DNA from 2 places in the Luteimonas sp. Soil_N_1 genome. Region 1 is predicted to be linked to the other one. Evidence: riboswitches for the same ligand, from Rfam matches in the RefSeq annotation. Region 1 holds a riboswitch; the other holds the start of a gene.
What was found. Region 1 has a riboswitch for cobalamin ahead of btuB (TonB-dependent vitamin B12 receptor). Riboswitches for the same ligand answer to the same signal wherever they lie in the genome.
Positions count from the first base shown of each region.

Region 2: linked by a shared signal. The riboswitch ahead of AC3A4E_RS02820 (ribonucleoside-diphosphate reductase subunit alpha) and the one ahead of btuB (TonB-dependent vitamin B12 receptor) in region 1 are both predicted to bind cobalamin.

Region 1 is NZ_JBDGKS010000001.1:2,168,472-2,175,909, forward strand. Features, by position in the region: gene acnA (aconitate hydratase AcnA) at 1-221, shown strand, start outside; gene bioD (dethiobiotin synthase) at 393-1,082, opposite strand; gene AC3A4E_RS10010 (TMEM175 family protein) at 1,079-1,855, opposite strand; gene AC3A4E_RS10015 (GAF domain-containing protein) at 1,854-2,336, shown strand; gene AC3A4E_RS10020 (TfoX/Sxy family protein) at 2,333-2,707, shown strand; cobalamin riboswitch at 2,757-2,978, shown strand; gene btuB (TonB-dependent vitamin B12 receptor) at 3,110-4,993, shown strand; gene AC3A4E_RS10030 (S-methyl-5'-thioinosine phosphorylase) at 5,174-5,929, opposite strand; gene AC3A4E_RS10035 (cold-shock protein) at 6,099-6,308, opposite strand; gene AC3A4E_RS10040 (DUF456 domain-containing protein) at 6,582-7,082, shown strand; gene AC3A4E_RS10045 (mechanosensitive ion channel family protein) at 7,169-7,438, shown strand, end outside.
Region 2 is NZ_JBDGKS010000001.1:610,439-617,876, forward strand. Features, by position in the region: gene AC3A4E_RS02815 (ribonucleotide-diphosphate reductase subunit beta) at 1-321, opposite strand, end outside; gene AC3A4E_RS02820 (ribonucleoside-diphosphate reductase subunit alpha) at 620-3,121, opposite strand; cobalamin riboswitch at 3,303-3,516, opposite strand; gene AC3A4E_RS02825 (hypothetical protein) at 3,977-4,768, shown strand; gene AC3A4E_RS02830 (mechanosensitive ion channel domain-containing protein) at 4,782-7,232, opposite strand; gene AC3A4E_RS02835 (LysR substrate-binding domain-containing protein) at 7,300-7,438, opposite strand, start outside.

The sequences.
Region 1 (7,438 bases):
CGCAGAGCCTGGGCCTGGACGGTTCGGAGACGGTCGAACTGACCGGCCTCGCCAACGGCAAGTCGAAGACCGCGCAGATCGTCGCCAAGCGCGCGGACGGCACCGAGATCCGTTTCGAAGTCGACGTGCTGCTGCTGACGCCCAAGGAAGTCGAGTACTTCCGACATGGCGGTCTGTTGCATTACGTGCTGCGGCAGTTGGCGGCGAAGAAGACCGCCTGACTGTGTAACAGGTGGAATCCCGGCCCGCCGTAGCGAGGCGGGCGTTCGACGACATCGCGCGGCAGGGCCGCGCGATGTCGTTTTTTCCGGACGGTCTGATGGCTCGACGCCTGTCGAAACCGGTAACCACGAAACGTTCCTGAAGTCGCCGACGGTGGAGCGGGCGAGACGCTACAGCGCCGCGACCCACTCCGCGTCCAGATGCAGATGCGGCACGCTGCCGTCGTGCAACGCATCGACGAACGGCAGCACACCCAGGCAGGGCGCGGGGAGCGCGGCCTCGAGCAGACCGATGTAATCGTCGGCACGGCCGAAGTCGGGATCGATGCGGTTGCCGACCCATCCCACCAGACGGCACCCATCGGCGGCAATCGCGCGCACGGTCAGTCGCGCGTGGCTCAGGCAACCGAGTTTCAGGCCGACCACCAGCACCACGGCGCCGCCGAGGTGATGCGCCAGATCGCGATGCTCCAGACCCTGCGCCAGCGGCGCGTCCCAGCCGCCTGCCCCTTCGACAAGCACCACATCGGCGCCTGCCGCCAGCCGCGCATGCGCGGCGAGCAGTGCGGCGATGTCGACCGTCACACCGGCAGCGATTGCGGCCAGTGTCGGCGCAGTCGGTTCGGGCAGCGCCACCGGATTGACGTCCGCATAGGCGGGTCGCGGATCGCTGGCGCCCTGCAGCGCCAGCGCGTCCTCGTTTCGCCAGCCACCGTCCCGCCAGTCGCAACCGCTGGCGATCGGCTTCATGCCGACCGCGCGCAGCCCGCTGGCGCGCAATGCGTGCAGCAGTGCGACGCTCGAATGGGTCTTGCCGATGCCGGTGTCGGTACCGGTCACGAGAAAACTGCGGGCGCTCATCCGGCCTCGACTCCAGCGCGGACGCGCGCGAGCTCGCGGGCGCTGCGCACGCCGTACCACGGCATCAGCACGGCCAGCGTGCAGTAGACGATGCCCGGCAGCCCCTGGAACAGGGTGCGTGGCGGCATCGGCAGCAGTGCGAGCACGATCGATGCGACCGTGGGAATCAGCAGCCATGCCATCGCGCCGGCGTCCTGGCGCAGCAGGCAGCGTTCGACCGGATCGAGTCCGAGCATGTCGGCGCGTGCGAGGCCATGGCGGTTGAGCAGCAGCATCGTGATGCACATCGCAGCGAAGCCGAGCCCGTAGATCACGTACAGACTGCGGAATTCGCCCGCATTGAATCCGATCGGAATCGGTGAGGGTGCCCAGCCCGCGGTCAGGAAATGCAGGCCGACGCCCATGATCAGACGCAGCGGATACACGTACAGCAGCGCAACCGCGATCAGCAGCAGGCCGAGCGTGGTCACCCGCGCATCGCTCAATCCGGTGCGGCGACTGAAGCGATGATGGGTGGCCCAGAACATCGCGAGGATCGCGAAGCCTGCGAGGAACGCAGGCGCGCGTCGCAGCGCCTCGTGCAGTTCGGGCAGGCTGGCCGGCATCGCGTCGAACGACACCACCAGCAGCGTCACCGCGAAGGCGAATGCCGCATCGACGAAGGTCTCCAGACGCGAGGCCTGCGTGCCGCGGAGGCGGAAGCCGTCGGCATCGCGCGGCAATGCGTCCAGGCGGTCGGAGCCCGATGGGGCCGCTGCTACACTGCGTGGCATGTTCACGTCCTCACCCCTCGACGGCCCGAAGCCGGAACAGTATGCCGCGCTCGCGGCGCAGGCACGCGCCCTGATGCACGGCGAACGCGATGCGATCGCCAATGCGGCGAATCTGTCGGCGCTGGTCTTCCACGCGTTGCCGGACCTCAACTGGGTCGGCTTCTATCTGTTCGACGGTACCGAACTCGTCGTCGGTCCGTTCCAGGGGCTGCCGGCCTGCGTGCGCATTCCCCTCGACAAGGGCGTGTGTGGTGCAGCGGCCCGCACGCGCGAAACGCAACGCATCGACGACGTCCACGCGTTCCCGGGACACATCGCCTGCGACAGCGCATCGCGCTCCGAACTGGTGGTGCCGCTTTACGTCGGTGAGCGTCTGGTCGGCGTGTTCGACATCGACAGTCCGCTGCCCGCGCGTTTCGACGTTGAAGACCAGGCCGGCATCGAAATCCTGGCCTCCCTTTACCTCGAATCGCTGCAATGACCGCACCGACGCCGCTCAAGCTGCGCAACATCGGACCCAAGTCCGCAGCCTGGCTGCGTCAGGTCGGTCTGCGCACGCGCGAGGATCTGCATGCCGCAGGCGCCGTGGACGCGTTCGTCAAGGTCCGCCGCGCCGGCTTCAAGCCCAGCCTCAACCTGCTGTACTCGCTGGAAGGCGCCCTGCTCGACTGCCATTGGCAGGACGTGCCCGAGGCCCGTCGCCTGGAACTGGTCGAGGCCGCGGAGGCGGCGACCGCACTGCTGCCCGACCCGCGCGCGCGCCAGGCTGCCGGCCCGGTCACGACGACCGTCACCGCGACGGTCGAAACCGATTCGCCGCTCGACAGCCTCTTCGACCGTCGCGACGACTGATCGCAGCGCACCGCTGCCTGGCTGCGCTGCAGCCTCCCCGCTCACGTACAATCCGCGCCAGCTTCATGGTGACCCCGACAGCGGAATGCCGTCCGGGTTTAAACGGGAAGCCGGTGACGCGCCTCTGGCCGCCAGTCCGGCACTGCCCCCGCAACGGTAAACGTGTTCAAGCGTCGCATCCGCCACTGTGCTCCGGCATGGGAAGGCGCGACGCCCGGGAGCCCTGCTCCCACGCGCAAGTCCGGAGACCGGCCACGAAGTCTTCCTCGATTGCGATGCGGCGGGCATTGCGGCGGCGTTCCGGACGGCTTCGTGCCTGACCGGTCGGCAGCCTGTGTCCGCCTTCGCGATCTCCAGACCGACCGATCCGCGTGCGTGGGTGCACGCGCCAAGGAGACCGCAATGCCGTTCCGAATTCTGACCGTGGCGATCGTCGCTGCCCTCGCCTCGCCATTGGCCGTCGCTGCGACCGCTACCGGTGCGCGCGATCTCGACACTGTGCTCGTCACCGCCAACCGCGGTGAGAGCACGCTCGGCGACACCATCGTGCCGGCCCAGGTTATCGACCGCGCCGAAATCGAGCGCACCCAGGCGCGCGACCTGCCCGAACTCCTGCGCGGTCGCGCCGGCATCCAGATCGGCAACTCCGGTGGTCCCGGCAAGCAGACCTCGATCTTCATGCGCGGCAGCGAATCCGACCATGTGCTGGTGCTGGTCGACGGCGTGCGCATCGGTTCGGCGACGGCCGGCCTCGCCGCGTTCCAGGACATTCCGGTCGACCAGATCGAGCGTGTCGAAATCGTCCGCGGCCCGCGTTCGAGCCTCTACGGTTCGGAAGCCATGGGCGGCGTCATCCAGATCTTCACCCGCCGCAATACTGGCGCGATCAGCCCGCACGCGCGTATCGGTGTGGGCAGCCACAACCTGCGCGAGGCCAGCGCCGGCATCGGTGGCCGCGCCGGCCGCGGCTGGTTCGGCGTCGACGCCGCATTCCAGCGCACCGACGGCATCAATGCATGCCGGGGCCGCGGTCCGCTGAACGATGACTTCGGCGCCGGCTGCGGCGTCGACGAGCCCGATCGCGACGGGTATCGCAACGCCTCGCTCAACCTGCGTGGCGGCGTGGAGCTCGCGGACGGGCTCACGCTCGAGGGCAATGCACTGCATGCCAGCGCCTTCAACGAGTACGACGGCGGCCCCTTCGGCGGCAACGAAGCCGACATCGTGCAGCAGGTCGCAGGCGGCAAGCTGACCTATGCGCCGACCGATGTGGTCACGCTGACCGCCCAAGCCGGCCGCAACTACGACAAGGCGAAGAACTACTACCGCAACCAGGACACGCTGGAACGCAGCGACGTCAGCCGGTTCGACACCCGACGCGACACCGCGTCGCTGCAGGCGGACTTCGGTCTCGCGCCGGCACAGCGTTTCTCGCTCGGCTTCGACTGGATGTCCGACAACGTCGAAAGCACCACTGCGTACGCCCTGACCGCGCGCGACAACTTCGCGGTGTTCTCCGAGTACGCAGCCCGTTTCGGCGCGCACCGCGTACAGGCCGGCGTGCGTCACGACGACAACGAACAGTTCGGCGGCCACACCACCGGCAGCCTCGGCTGGGGCCTGGATCTCGCCCACGGCCTGCGCCTCAATGCCAGCGCAGCGACCAGCTTCAAGGCGCCGACGTTCAACGATCTCTACTTCCCCTGGGGCAGCGGCAACCCGGAGCTCGAACCCGAGCGCGCGAAGACCGCCAATCTGGGCCTCGCGCAGTACGGCGACACCTGGAACTGGTCGATCAACGCGTTCGAAAGCCGCGTCGACGATCTGATCTTCCTCGACGGCAACTTCGTGCCGCAGAACATCCAGGAAGCCCGCATCCGCGGCGCCGAGCTGACCTTCGCGACCACGCTCGCCGGCTTCGAGCTGTCGACCGAACTGAGCCATGTCGATCCGCGCGACCGCAGCGACAATGCCAACCACGGCAACCTGCTAGCCCGTCGCGCGCGCAACAGCGGTCGTTTCGACATCGACCGCAGCTTCGGCGATGTCCGCATCGGCACCACGTTGCGCGCCAGCAGCAGCCGCTTCGACAACGCCGCCAACACCGCGCGCGTCTCCGGACACGGCACGCTGGATCTGCGTGCGGCCTGGGCGTTCAACCCCGACTGGACCCTGGAAGCCCGCGCCACCAACGTGCTCGACAAGCACTACGAGACCGTGAACTGGTACTACCAGCCCGGCCGCGAGTACGGTCTGGCACTGCGCTGGTCGCCGGTCACGCGCTGACGCATGCGCCGGCACAGGGCTTCGGACGAAGCCAGGCCCTTGCCGACCGCATCGCCTGACGAACAAGCCCCGCATGGCGGGGCTTCTTTTTTGCGGCAACGCGCTGGACCGTGCGGCAACGGGGATGTCCGTGCGGTCAGTCTCCGGACCGCGCAGCCGGGCACGCCGCACGCCGTTCGCTCATGCCGCGAGCAATGCGCGCAGCAGGGACGGAATGCCGGAGGACGCCGCCGCGACGTTGTCGAGCACGTCTTCGAACGTGATCACTTCGTCCACCTGCGGGCCGGCACCGGCCGCCCAGTTCGCGACGATCGCCAGGCAGGCGTAGTCGAGTCCGAGTTCACGCGCGAGGCCCGCTTCCGGCATACCGGTCATGCCGACGAGGTCGCAGCCGTCGCGACGCATGCGCGCGATCTCGGCACGCGTCTCCAGGCGCGGACCCTGCGTCGCGCCGTAACAGCCGCCATCCACGAGCGCGACGCCGGCGGCGCCGGCCGCATCCAGCACGCGCCTGCGCAGCGAGGGCGTGTAGGGATCGCCGAAGTCGACGTGCATCACATCGGTGCCCTCTTCCTCGCAATAGGTCGAGACGCGGCCCCATGTGTAATCGATCAACTGGTCCGGACACGCCAGCACGCGGGGTCCGAAGCGTTCGGTGATGCCACCCACGGTATTGAGCGCCAGCACCCGCGTCGCGCCCAGCGCCTGCAGCGCCGAGAGATTGGCCCGGTAGTTCACCCGGTGCGGCGGCACCGAATGCCCCTCGCCATGCCGCGCGAGAAATGCGACGCGCCGGCCATCGAGCATGCCGATGCGGACGGGGCCCGACAGCGCGCCATAGCGCGTGACCGGCTGGTGCGGTTCGACGTGCTGGAGGTCGGCCAGCTGATACAGGCCGGTACCGCCGATGACGGCGAGGTCGATGTCCAGTTTCATGGGCGTCTCGGAACCAACTGAAAGGGATGGCTGCCATTGTCGGCGGTGGCGCTGTGAAAGGGCAGTGCGCCGTGAGGTGCCCCGTCCAATCGCACACCGGGCTGTCGACAACCGGCCCAAGAAAAAACCCGGCTTGCGCCGGGTTTCTTCCTGCTCCGGACCAGTGAGGTCAGAGCGGCGTGACAGCGTCGGCCTGCAGGCCCTTCTGGCCCTGCACGACTTCGAACGAAACCTGCTGGCCTTCCTGCAACGACTTGAAGCCGGTGCCTTGGATGGCGCGGAAATGCACGAACACGTCTTCACCACTCTCGCGGCTGATGAAGCCGAAGCCCTTGGCGTCATTGAACCACTTGACGGTACCGGTCTCGCGATTTGCCATGTTGCTCTCTCTCCCTGGAACGATTCGATTGCTGATCGATGGAACGCCTGTCTAGGCGGCTGGTTGCAAGGAGAACACGGGTGCGACGATGCAGCGGACCGGGTGGCACAAGCCGACACGAATCTACTTCATGCAGGGTCACGGTTCACGGTGACCTTGACAAACACAGCGATCGCAAAGTACCCCGCTGTTTATGAAAATGCAATCCGGGGTCTCCCCATCTTTTACCGACCGTCGAAGCCGTGTTCCGGCACCGTCACACGAGGCTGCAACATGGAAATGACCGCGCTGTTCTACGTCCTTGCGACACTGCTGGTGCTGGTCGGCCTGGCCGGTGTGGTGCTGCCCGCCCTGCCCGGTGTGCCGCTGATGTTCGCCGGCATGCTGCTCGCCGCGTGGGCCGATGGATTCGAGCGCGTCGGGGTCTGGTCACTGGTGACGCTCGGCGTGCTGACGGTCGTGTCGTTCGTGGTGGATTTCTGGGCGACGGCCGTCGGAGCCAAACGCGTGGGCGCCAGCCGGCTGGCGTTGATCGGCACCATCGTCGGCACTTTTGTGGGTCTGTTCTTCGGTCTGCCCGGACTGTTCGCCGGCCCGTTCGTCGGTGCGGTGGCCGGTGAACTGATCAGCCGCCGCGACCTGCGTCCGCGCGGACTGGGCCAGGCAACGCGGGTCGGCATCGGCACGTGGATCGGCATCGCACTGGGCGTGGCGCTCAAGCTCGCGCTGGCCGTGCTGATGCTCGGCATCTTCGCATTCGCGTGGTGGTGGTGAGTGCACTATCGTCGCGCCTGAGCCTCATCAAGACCGCCCGCGACATGCCTGATTCCGAACTGCGTTCCGCCGCCCCGCCCCGCGTCATGTCCATGCTCGCCGGCCTGTTGCTCGCCCTCGTGGCGTGTCTCCCCGTCGCGTCGCTGCATGCGGCCGCGCCCGTCGCGCAATCCGCACCGGCCGCAGCGGACGTCGCGTCACCGGCCGCGACCGCGCCGGATACCGCGGTGGCACCGGCGGACACCATCGAGGAGATCGACGTGCGCGGTCGCTTCGATCGGGTCTACGACGAAGCCGAGGCCCGCGTCCTGCGTCTGGTCGCGAATCTGCCGCTGCTGTTCGCCGCTGCGCTGATC
Region 2 (7,438 bases), 1.6 Mb from region 1:
GGTGATGTATTCGGCGACGTTGTAGATGTAGCGCGTCTGCGGCGAATCCAGCGTGGCCAGCAGGCCGATGATCGAATCGTAGGCGTTCTTCTCGCGCGCCGAGAGCTCGCCGTACTGCTTGGCGTCGCCCTTCATGTCGACCTCGTCCGGAATCCAGAAGTTGGTCGAGAGTTCCTTGTAGGCGCGATAGAACGACGGATAGGGAATGTCGTTCCAGTTGAGGATGCCGCTGGTCTGGCCGTTGATGATGCCGGTCGAGCGGTTGGGATGACGCGGCTCGAGGATCTTGATGCGGTCGAGCGGAGTGGACGTGGCGGCCATGTGCGGAATCTCGTGTCTGAAGTCTCGCGCGGAGATGGATCGCGCGACGGGGTCGGAGTCACTTTCCGGCACGCAGACGCGCCGGAAGGTCGGTGGGGTCGGTTCGGAAAGTGACTCTGACCCCTGCTGTTTCTTGAAGTGCGCGCGATGCGGGATCACGCGAGTGCCGGCTTTCGAAGCGTCGCGCGGTGCAGCACCGCGCGGACGGGGTCGGAGTCGTGTTTCCGGGGATCGACCGCGCGCGTGCTCAACGCGATCGGCCGAAAAACGACTCCGAGCCCTGTCGAGAAGCTCTACCTCAGCTCGAACACCACTCGCACTCGGCGATATCGATATCGTTCGAACGCACGTAGTACGTGGTCTTCATGCCGAGATTCCACGCGGTCATGTGCAGGTCGAGCAGGGTGCGGGCGGGGATAGTGCTGGGCACGTAGAAGTTGAAGCTGATCGCTTGGTCGACGTGGCGCTGGCGACGCGCGTTCTGGCGCACCGAGGCGAACTGGTCGACCTTGTAGGCGCCCTTCTCGTAGTAGGGCCAGGTCTCGAGCGACAGGCCCGGCGCGGCGACCGGACGACGGTAGTCCTTCTTCTCCTCGTAATAGAACGCGGAGTAGATCGGGTCGATCGACGCGGTGGAGCCGGCGATCTGCGCGGTGGACATGTTCGGCGCGACCGCCATCAGCCAGCCGTTGCGCATGCCGTTGACGCCGACCTGCGCGGCCAGATCCATCCACTCGGGCGAGTTGTAGCTGCGGTCGCTGAAGTACGCGCCGGTGTGCCAGTCGCTGCCGGCGAACACCGGGTAGGCGCCCTTTTCCTTCGCGAGTTCCATGGAGGCCTGCACGGTCAGGAAGTTGATGCGCTCATACAGCGAGTCGCTGAAGTCCTCGGCTTGCGCGTCGTTCCACTGGATGCCCTTCTGCGCCAGCAGGTGGTGCCAGCCGAAGGTGCCCAGACCGATCGCCCGGTACTTCTGGTTGGTGATCGTGGCCTGCGGCACGGGCAGCATGTTGAGATCGATCACGTTGTCGAGCATGCGCACCTGGATCGGGATCAGGCGCTCGAGCACGTCGGTGATCAGATCGCTCTGGCCGGCCTGCGGCATGACCGCGCGGCCCAGGTTCACCGACGACAGGTTGCAGACGACGAAGTCGCCGGCCTGCTTGGTGGTGACGATCTGATTGCCGGAGATGATCTCCTGCATCATCTTCGTCGGGCTCATGTTCTGCAGGATCTCGGTGCAGAGATTCGACGAGTACACGCGGCCGACGTGCTTGTTCGGGTTCTTCCGGTTCACTTCGTCGCGGTAGAACATGAAGGGGTTGCCGGTTTCGAGCTGGCTCACCATCACGCGCTTGAAGATGTCGATCGCCTTGACGGTCTTGCGCGAGATGCGCTCGTCGGCGACGACTTCCTCGTACTTGCGGCGGAAGCTGCCGTTCGGGTCACCCTTCTTCTCGTCGAAGAAATCCTGCAGGTGCCAGCCCTTGATCTTGTGGACCTCGTGCGGGTCGAACAGGTACCAGTCGCCGCGACGCTCGACGGCTTCCATGAAGATGTCGGGGATGCAGATCGAGGTGAACACGTCGTGCGCGCGCAGGCGCTGGTCGCCGTTGTTGAGGCGCAGGTCGAGGAAGTTCTCGATGTCGCGGTGCCAGATGTCGAGGTAGACCGCGACCGCGCCCTTGCGCTGGCCCAGCTGGTCCACCGACACGGCGGTGTTGTTGAGCTGCTTGATCCACGGCACCACGCCGCCCGAGGAATTGGGCACGCCGCGGATGGCCGAACCCGACGAGCGCACGTAGCCCATGTACGCGCCCACGCCGCCGCCGCCCTTGGAGACGCGGGCGATGTCGGTGTTGGAGTCGTAGATGCCCTGCAGCGAATCGTCGACGGTGTCGATGAAGCACGACGACAGCTGGCCGCCCACCTTGCCGGCGTTCTGCAGCGTCGGCGTGGCGACGGTCATGTACAGGTTCGACAGCGCCCAGTAGGCCTCGCCGACGAGCTGCATGCGGCGCTCGCGGCCGCCCTTGGTCTCGTTCTGCATCAGGTACAGGGCGATGGTCAGCCAGCGCTCCTGCGGCAGCTCGAACACGGCGCGCGAGGTATCGGTGGCGAGGTAGCGCGTGGCCAGCAGGTACAGGCCGTTGTAGGCGAACAGCCTGTCGCGCTCGGGCTCGATCATGCGGCCGGCTTCCTGCAGCTCTTCCTTGGAATAGGCGCGCAGGATGTCGTTGGAATAGATGGTGCGGTCGGCCAACGATTCCTGCAGGCCGACGTAGGAGCCGTACTTCTGCTCGGCATCGTAGAAGCGGTTGCGGCTGGCGCGCTTGTACAGGCGGTGCAGGTACAGGCGGGCAGCGAAGAACTCCCACTCCGGCGCGGTGACATCGACGCGGGCTTCGGCCTCGCGGATCAGATGGTCGACCAGATCGTCGGCGTTGACCGCGTCCTTGCGCTCGACGAAGCCGAACACGCTGCGCTTGTAGTCGACGATGTCGAGCTGCGGGAACTCGGCATGGGTGCGGTCGATGCTGCGCTCCAGGCGCGCACGGTCGTACGGAATCCGGCGGTTGCCGGCTTCCTTGGTGATCCAGGTGGAGACGTCGGCATCGACGTCGGCAATCTCGGCAATAGCGGTGTGCATGGCGGCGCTCGGGGGCGGCGGCACCACGTCGTCGGGCTCGACGGCGGGCGGCGCAACAGAAGTGGAGGGTGTCGCGGTGTTCGGCAGGGTGGTCGGGGTGGCGTCTGCGGCGGCCGGTGCGTCGGTCGTGACGGTGTCGTGGCTGGTCATGCGTCCTCTCTTGTCCAGTGCATTCGCGCACGCCCCCGGCCCACCCGCGTCGGTCCGGCGGCTGCGGGTGTCCCAAGGTGGTTGGAAGGCGTCGCAGGTCGTGCGATCGGCGCAGTGCGCCATCGCGTTCCCACACCGCACCTCCATCCCCGGAACACCCACAGCCGGCACCGCGCGTCGTGCTCTCGCGCGGCTGTCGGCAGGGCCTCGGACTCATGGGCGGACAGGCCGTGGCCTGTTCCGGACCCGTCGCGTCGCGGATTGCTCCGTGGCGTGGCGGGCGTCTTCCCAATTACCGCTGCGGGGCAGTGCCGGAGTGGCGCAAGGCGTCACCGGCTTCCCGTTTTAATCCACGACCTGTTGGGGGTCGTGAAACCGACAGGACCCAAGATAGTGGGGTGGGTCGGCAGCGTCAACGCTAAATGTAGTGAAGATGCGGCAGGCCGCTTGAGGGCGGGAATCCCCGTTCGTCAAGCCCTTTGGCGGGCATTGCAGATGCAGATCGGGGTGCGAAGGGCAAGCCCCGGCGTGCGTTTTTTTCCGGTCTCTGCAGGTCCTGCGTTGCTGTCTGCAGCCCCTGAAGACCCCCGGGACGGGGTGCGTGCGGCCGGGAGCGTGCCCGCTGGATATCGGCATTCGGACCCCGGCGCGGTGCCGCTTCAGATTCGACGTTCCGGGACAGCCGGCTGGACTGAACGACCCCGGTCACCGCGGGTCGGCCGCGTTCGGACAGTGACCAGGGACGCGAGGGTGCCGTCACGCGAAAAAGATGCACGTCGGCACACAACATGAACGGATTCGGGCGCACGCTGCGTCGAGCGCGGCCAGCCCGGCCGGCCCTTCCGGAGATCCGCCATGAGCCTCATCCGCCGCAGCGTTCTGGCCGCTGCCACGCTTTCGTTGTCCGCCCTGTGCGCGCCGGCGCTGGTGTCCGCGCAGGACCCCGCGCCCGGCCTGGGTGATGTCCAGGGCCTCGACGACCGCGCCGCGTCGCGCACGCTGGGCGCGCGCGGCTATGCGCGGCAGTCGGGCTCGGGCGATTACGGCAGCTGGTGGAACGCGCGCGACGGGCGGTGCGTGATGGTGCGCAGCGATCGCGGCCGGGTGGCCTCGATCGTGACCGCGCCGGCGCCCGACTGCGGACAGCAGGCCGGCGCCGAGAAAGAAGGGATGAGTGACGGCGCCAAGGTCGCAGTGGCCGCTGCCGCGATCCTCGGCATCGCCGCGCTCGCCCACCACGCGCATCACCACGATGACGGCGACCACGCCGACGATCCGCGCCACGAGGCCGATTACGAACGCGGCTACCGCGACGCCCTGCATGGCTACCGCGCCGATTCCGACCGGGGCGCCTACAGCGACGGCTACGGCGCCGGCATGCGCGAGCGTTCGGCGCAGGTGCCGTGGCAGTCGGGCGACTCGGATGGCTCGGGCAGCGTCCGGCTCGACGATCTGGTCGGCGCACGCGCGGCCGGCGCCGACACCGAGCTGCGCGCGCGCGGCTTCACCGATCGCGACGCCCAGCAGCGCGATGGCCGCTCCGTCGTGACCTGGTGGAACGCGCGCTCGCGCGAGTGCGTGCACGTGGCGACCGGCAACGGCCGCATCGAATCGATCCGCGGCGTCGACGCGTCCAACTGCCGCTGACGCGGCGCTGCGGTCAGGGGCCTTCGGGCGCCGGCGGTGGCGGCGGATAGACCGTCGCCGCCGCGTGCGCCAGGCCGATGCCGCGCGCGAGCAGGGCGTCGTAAAGCCGGCCGACGAGGGCACTGCGGATCGTGCCGGCGTCCTCGTACTCGTGGGTCCAGGCGCGGACGACGAACTCCATCGCCACGCTGCCCAGGCCGTCGAACAGCACCACTGGCGCCGGTGACGTGACCACGCCGGGCGTAGCGGCCGCCACCTCCGCCAGCACCGCTTCCACATCGCTTGGCGCGCTGCCGTAGGCCACGCCGATGCGCACTTCCAGCCGACGGCTGCGGTCGCGCAGGGTCCAGTTGACCAGCTGCTGCGAGATCAGCTGGCCGTTGGGCACCACGACATTGGCGCCGTCGAAAGTCGCGACCCGGGTCGCGCGCATGCCGATGTCGACCACGCGGCCGGTGGTGCCGCCGACTTCGACCACGTCGCCGGGCTGGAACGGCCGCTCGAAGATCAGCACCAGGCCGGAGACGAAGTTGTTGACCACGTTCTGCAGGCCGAGGCCGACGCCGACGCCCAGCGCGCCGAGTACGAAGGTCAGCTGGCTGGCCTTGAAGCCGGCCGCCGACAGCGCACCGACCAGACCCAGCAGCAGCACCGCGTAATAGCTGAGCGAGGCGATGCTGTTGGCGACGCCGTGCGGCAGCGACATCCGCGACAGCACTTCGCCGTCGAGGATCAGCCGCACCGTCTTCGCCAGCCAGAACGCGATCACCACCGTCAGCGCGAACAGCAGCACGTGGCCCAGGCTCAGGCGCAGATCGCCCAGCGCCCAGCTGTAGCCCAGCAGCGCCGACAGCGAGGCGTGCACCGGCGTCAGCACGCGGAAGCGGTCGAGCGCGTAGACGATCCAGCCGACGATCGCGGCGACCATCAGCAGGTTCAGCAGCATCTGCACCGCGGGGCCGGCGTGGTCGCGCGCCAGCCGGAAGCGCGACACGCCCGGCCGCTTGAGCAGCAGCTGGATCCACGTCGCGACCACGGTCAGGCCGGCGCCGAGCAGCAATGCGAAATACAGGCTGTCGATGACGCCGCCGGTCAGGGTTTCGGCCAGCGACACGTTGCCGAAGGCGTTGGCGACCAGCGAGACCGCCAGCAGGAACGCGCCGACCACCACGGCCGCGCGCAACACCTGGCCGATGCGCCCGGTGTGCGTGGCGTGGTCATGGCGGTGCGCGCGCCACAGCAGCCAGCCGGCCGCGGCCAGTCCGATGCAGGTCAGCCCGAGCATGTAGAGGCGATACGCGGACGCGCTCGACAGGAACACGAAGCCCAGCCGCAGCAGCAGGAACAGCGCGCTCGCCACATACGGCGCCAGGCCTAGCAGGCGTCGCCGCGAGGCCGGCAGCAGGCGCAGCACCGGCACCACCGCAGCGAGCAGCGCGAGCTGGTGGGTCAGCATCGGCGCGTCGGGCTGGAACGCGAACACGCCGATCACCACCAGCAGCAGCCAGCACGAGATGGGGCGCGACAGCACGGTCGCTTCGGTGTGGCTGATCTCGCCGGCCCTGATTGGTCTGCGGCTGCGCCAGGCCAGCCACAGCAGCAGCGGCAGCGAACAGACCAGTAGGGTCTGCAGGGCACGCAGGCCGCTGATCGCATCGCCCTGCGCGTATTCGGCGGCGAAGCGCGATTCGATTTCCAGGCCGCTGCGGATCACGTCGCCGGTGCCGGCAGTCGGCGCCAGGGCCTTCGCGTCCAGGCGCCACAGCGGCGGCGCGTCGACGCGCATCAGGCTGATGTCGTAGGCGGCGATCGCATCGTCGACCCGGCTGCGCGCGGTCGCGATGCCGGCATCCACCGCGTTGCCCCGGCGGCCGAGTGCGATCAACCGCGCGAGTGGATCCGACAGCGCAGCCTCGGCCTGGGCGAGTTCGATGACGACCTCGTCCACCCGCTGGCGCAGGGCGACCGGCAGTTCCTGGCCGGCGGCCGCGGTGGTTTCCCACGCGGCGCGGCGTGCGGCCAGCCCGGCGGCGTCGCCGGCCTGGTGCGTGGTGCTCTGGCGCAGATCGTCCTGCCACTGCGCCAGCCGCCGGGCCTGGAAGCTCCAGTGCCGCGACAGGCTCTCGAGCCGTGGAATCGGCAGCGTGCGCATCTCGGCGGACGTGAAGCGCCAGAACGGGTCTTCGACCGAGGTCTCGATCACCGCCAGCCGTCTGGCGTAGGTGTCGGCCGGCGTCGACGCACCCGCGGCCGCCGCGGCGGACTGGATGCGCTCGGCCAGACGCTGGTCGACATCGGCCTGCGCGGGAATGTCGGCGACATCGACGGCAGCCGTCGCGGCCGCGGCTGCGGGATCGACCGGCGCCGGATCGGGCGCCGTGGTCATCGCCGCGGCACCGGCGAGCGGCTGCGCCAGCGCGAGGCTCGCCAGCAGCACACAGACGAAGCGGAGGGCGACACGCATGACGATTCCGGAAGGCAGCCGGCGGATGTCCGCATGCTACCTGCCGCGCCGTCGACTGCGGGATGCGTCAGCGCGTGGCGGCAGTGACCGTCGACGCGACCGGGCGCGCGATGCGGGTGGCGACACGCCAGGCCTGCCAGTCGGGTGCCGGTTCCGGCAGCGGCTGGTCGTCGGCGATCAGGCGGCGCAGATCGACCACCGCGTGC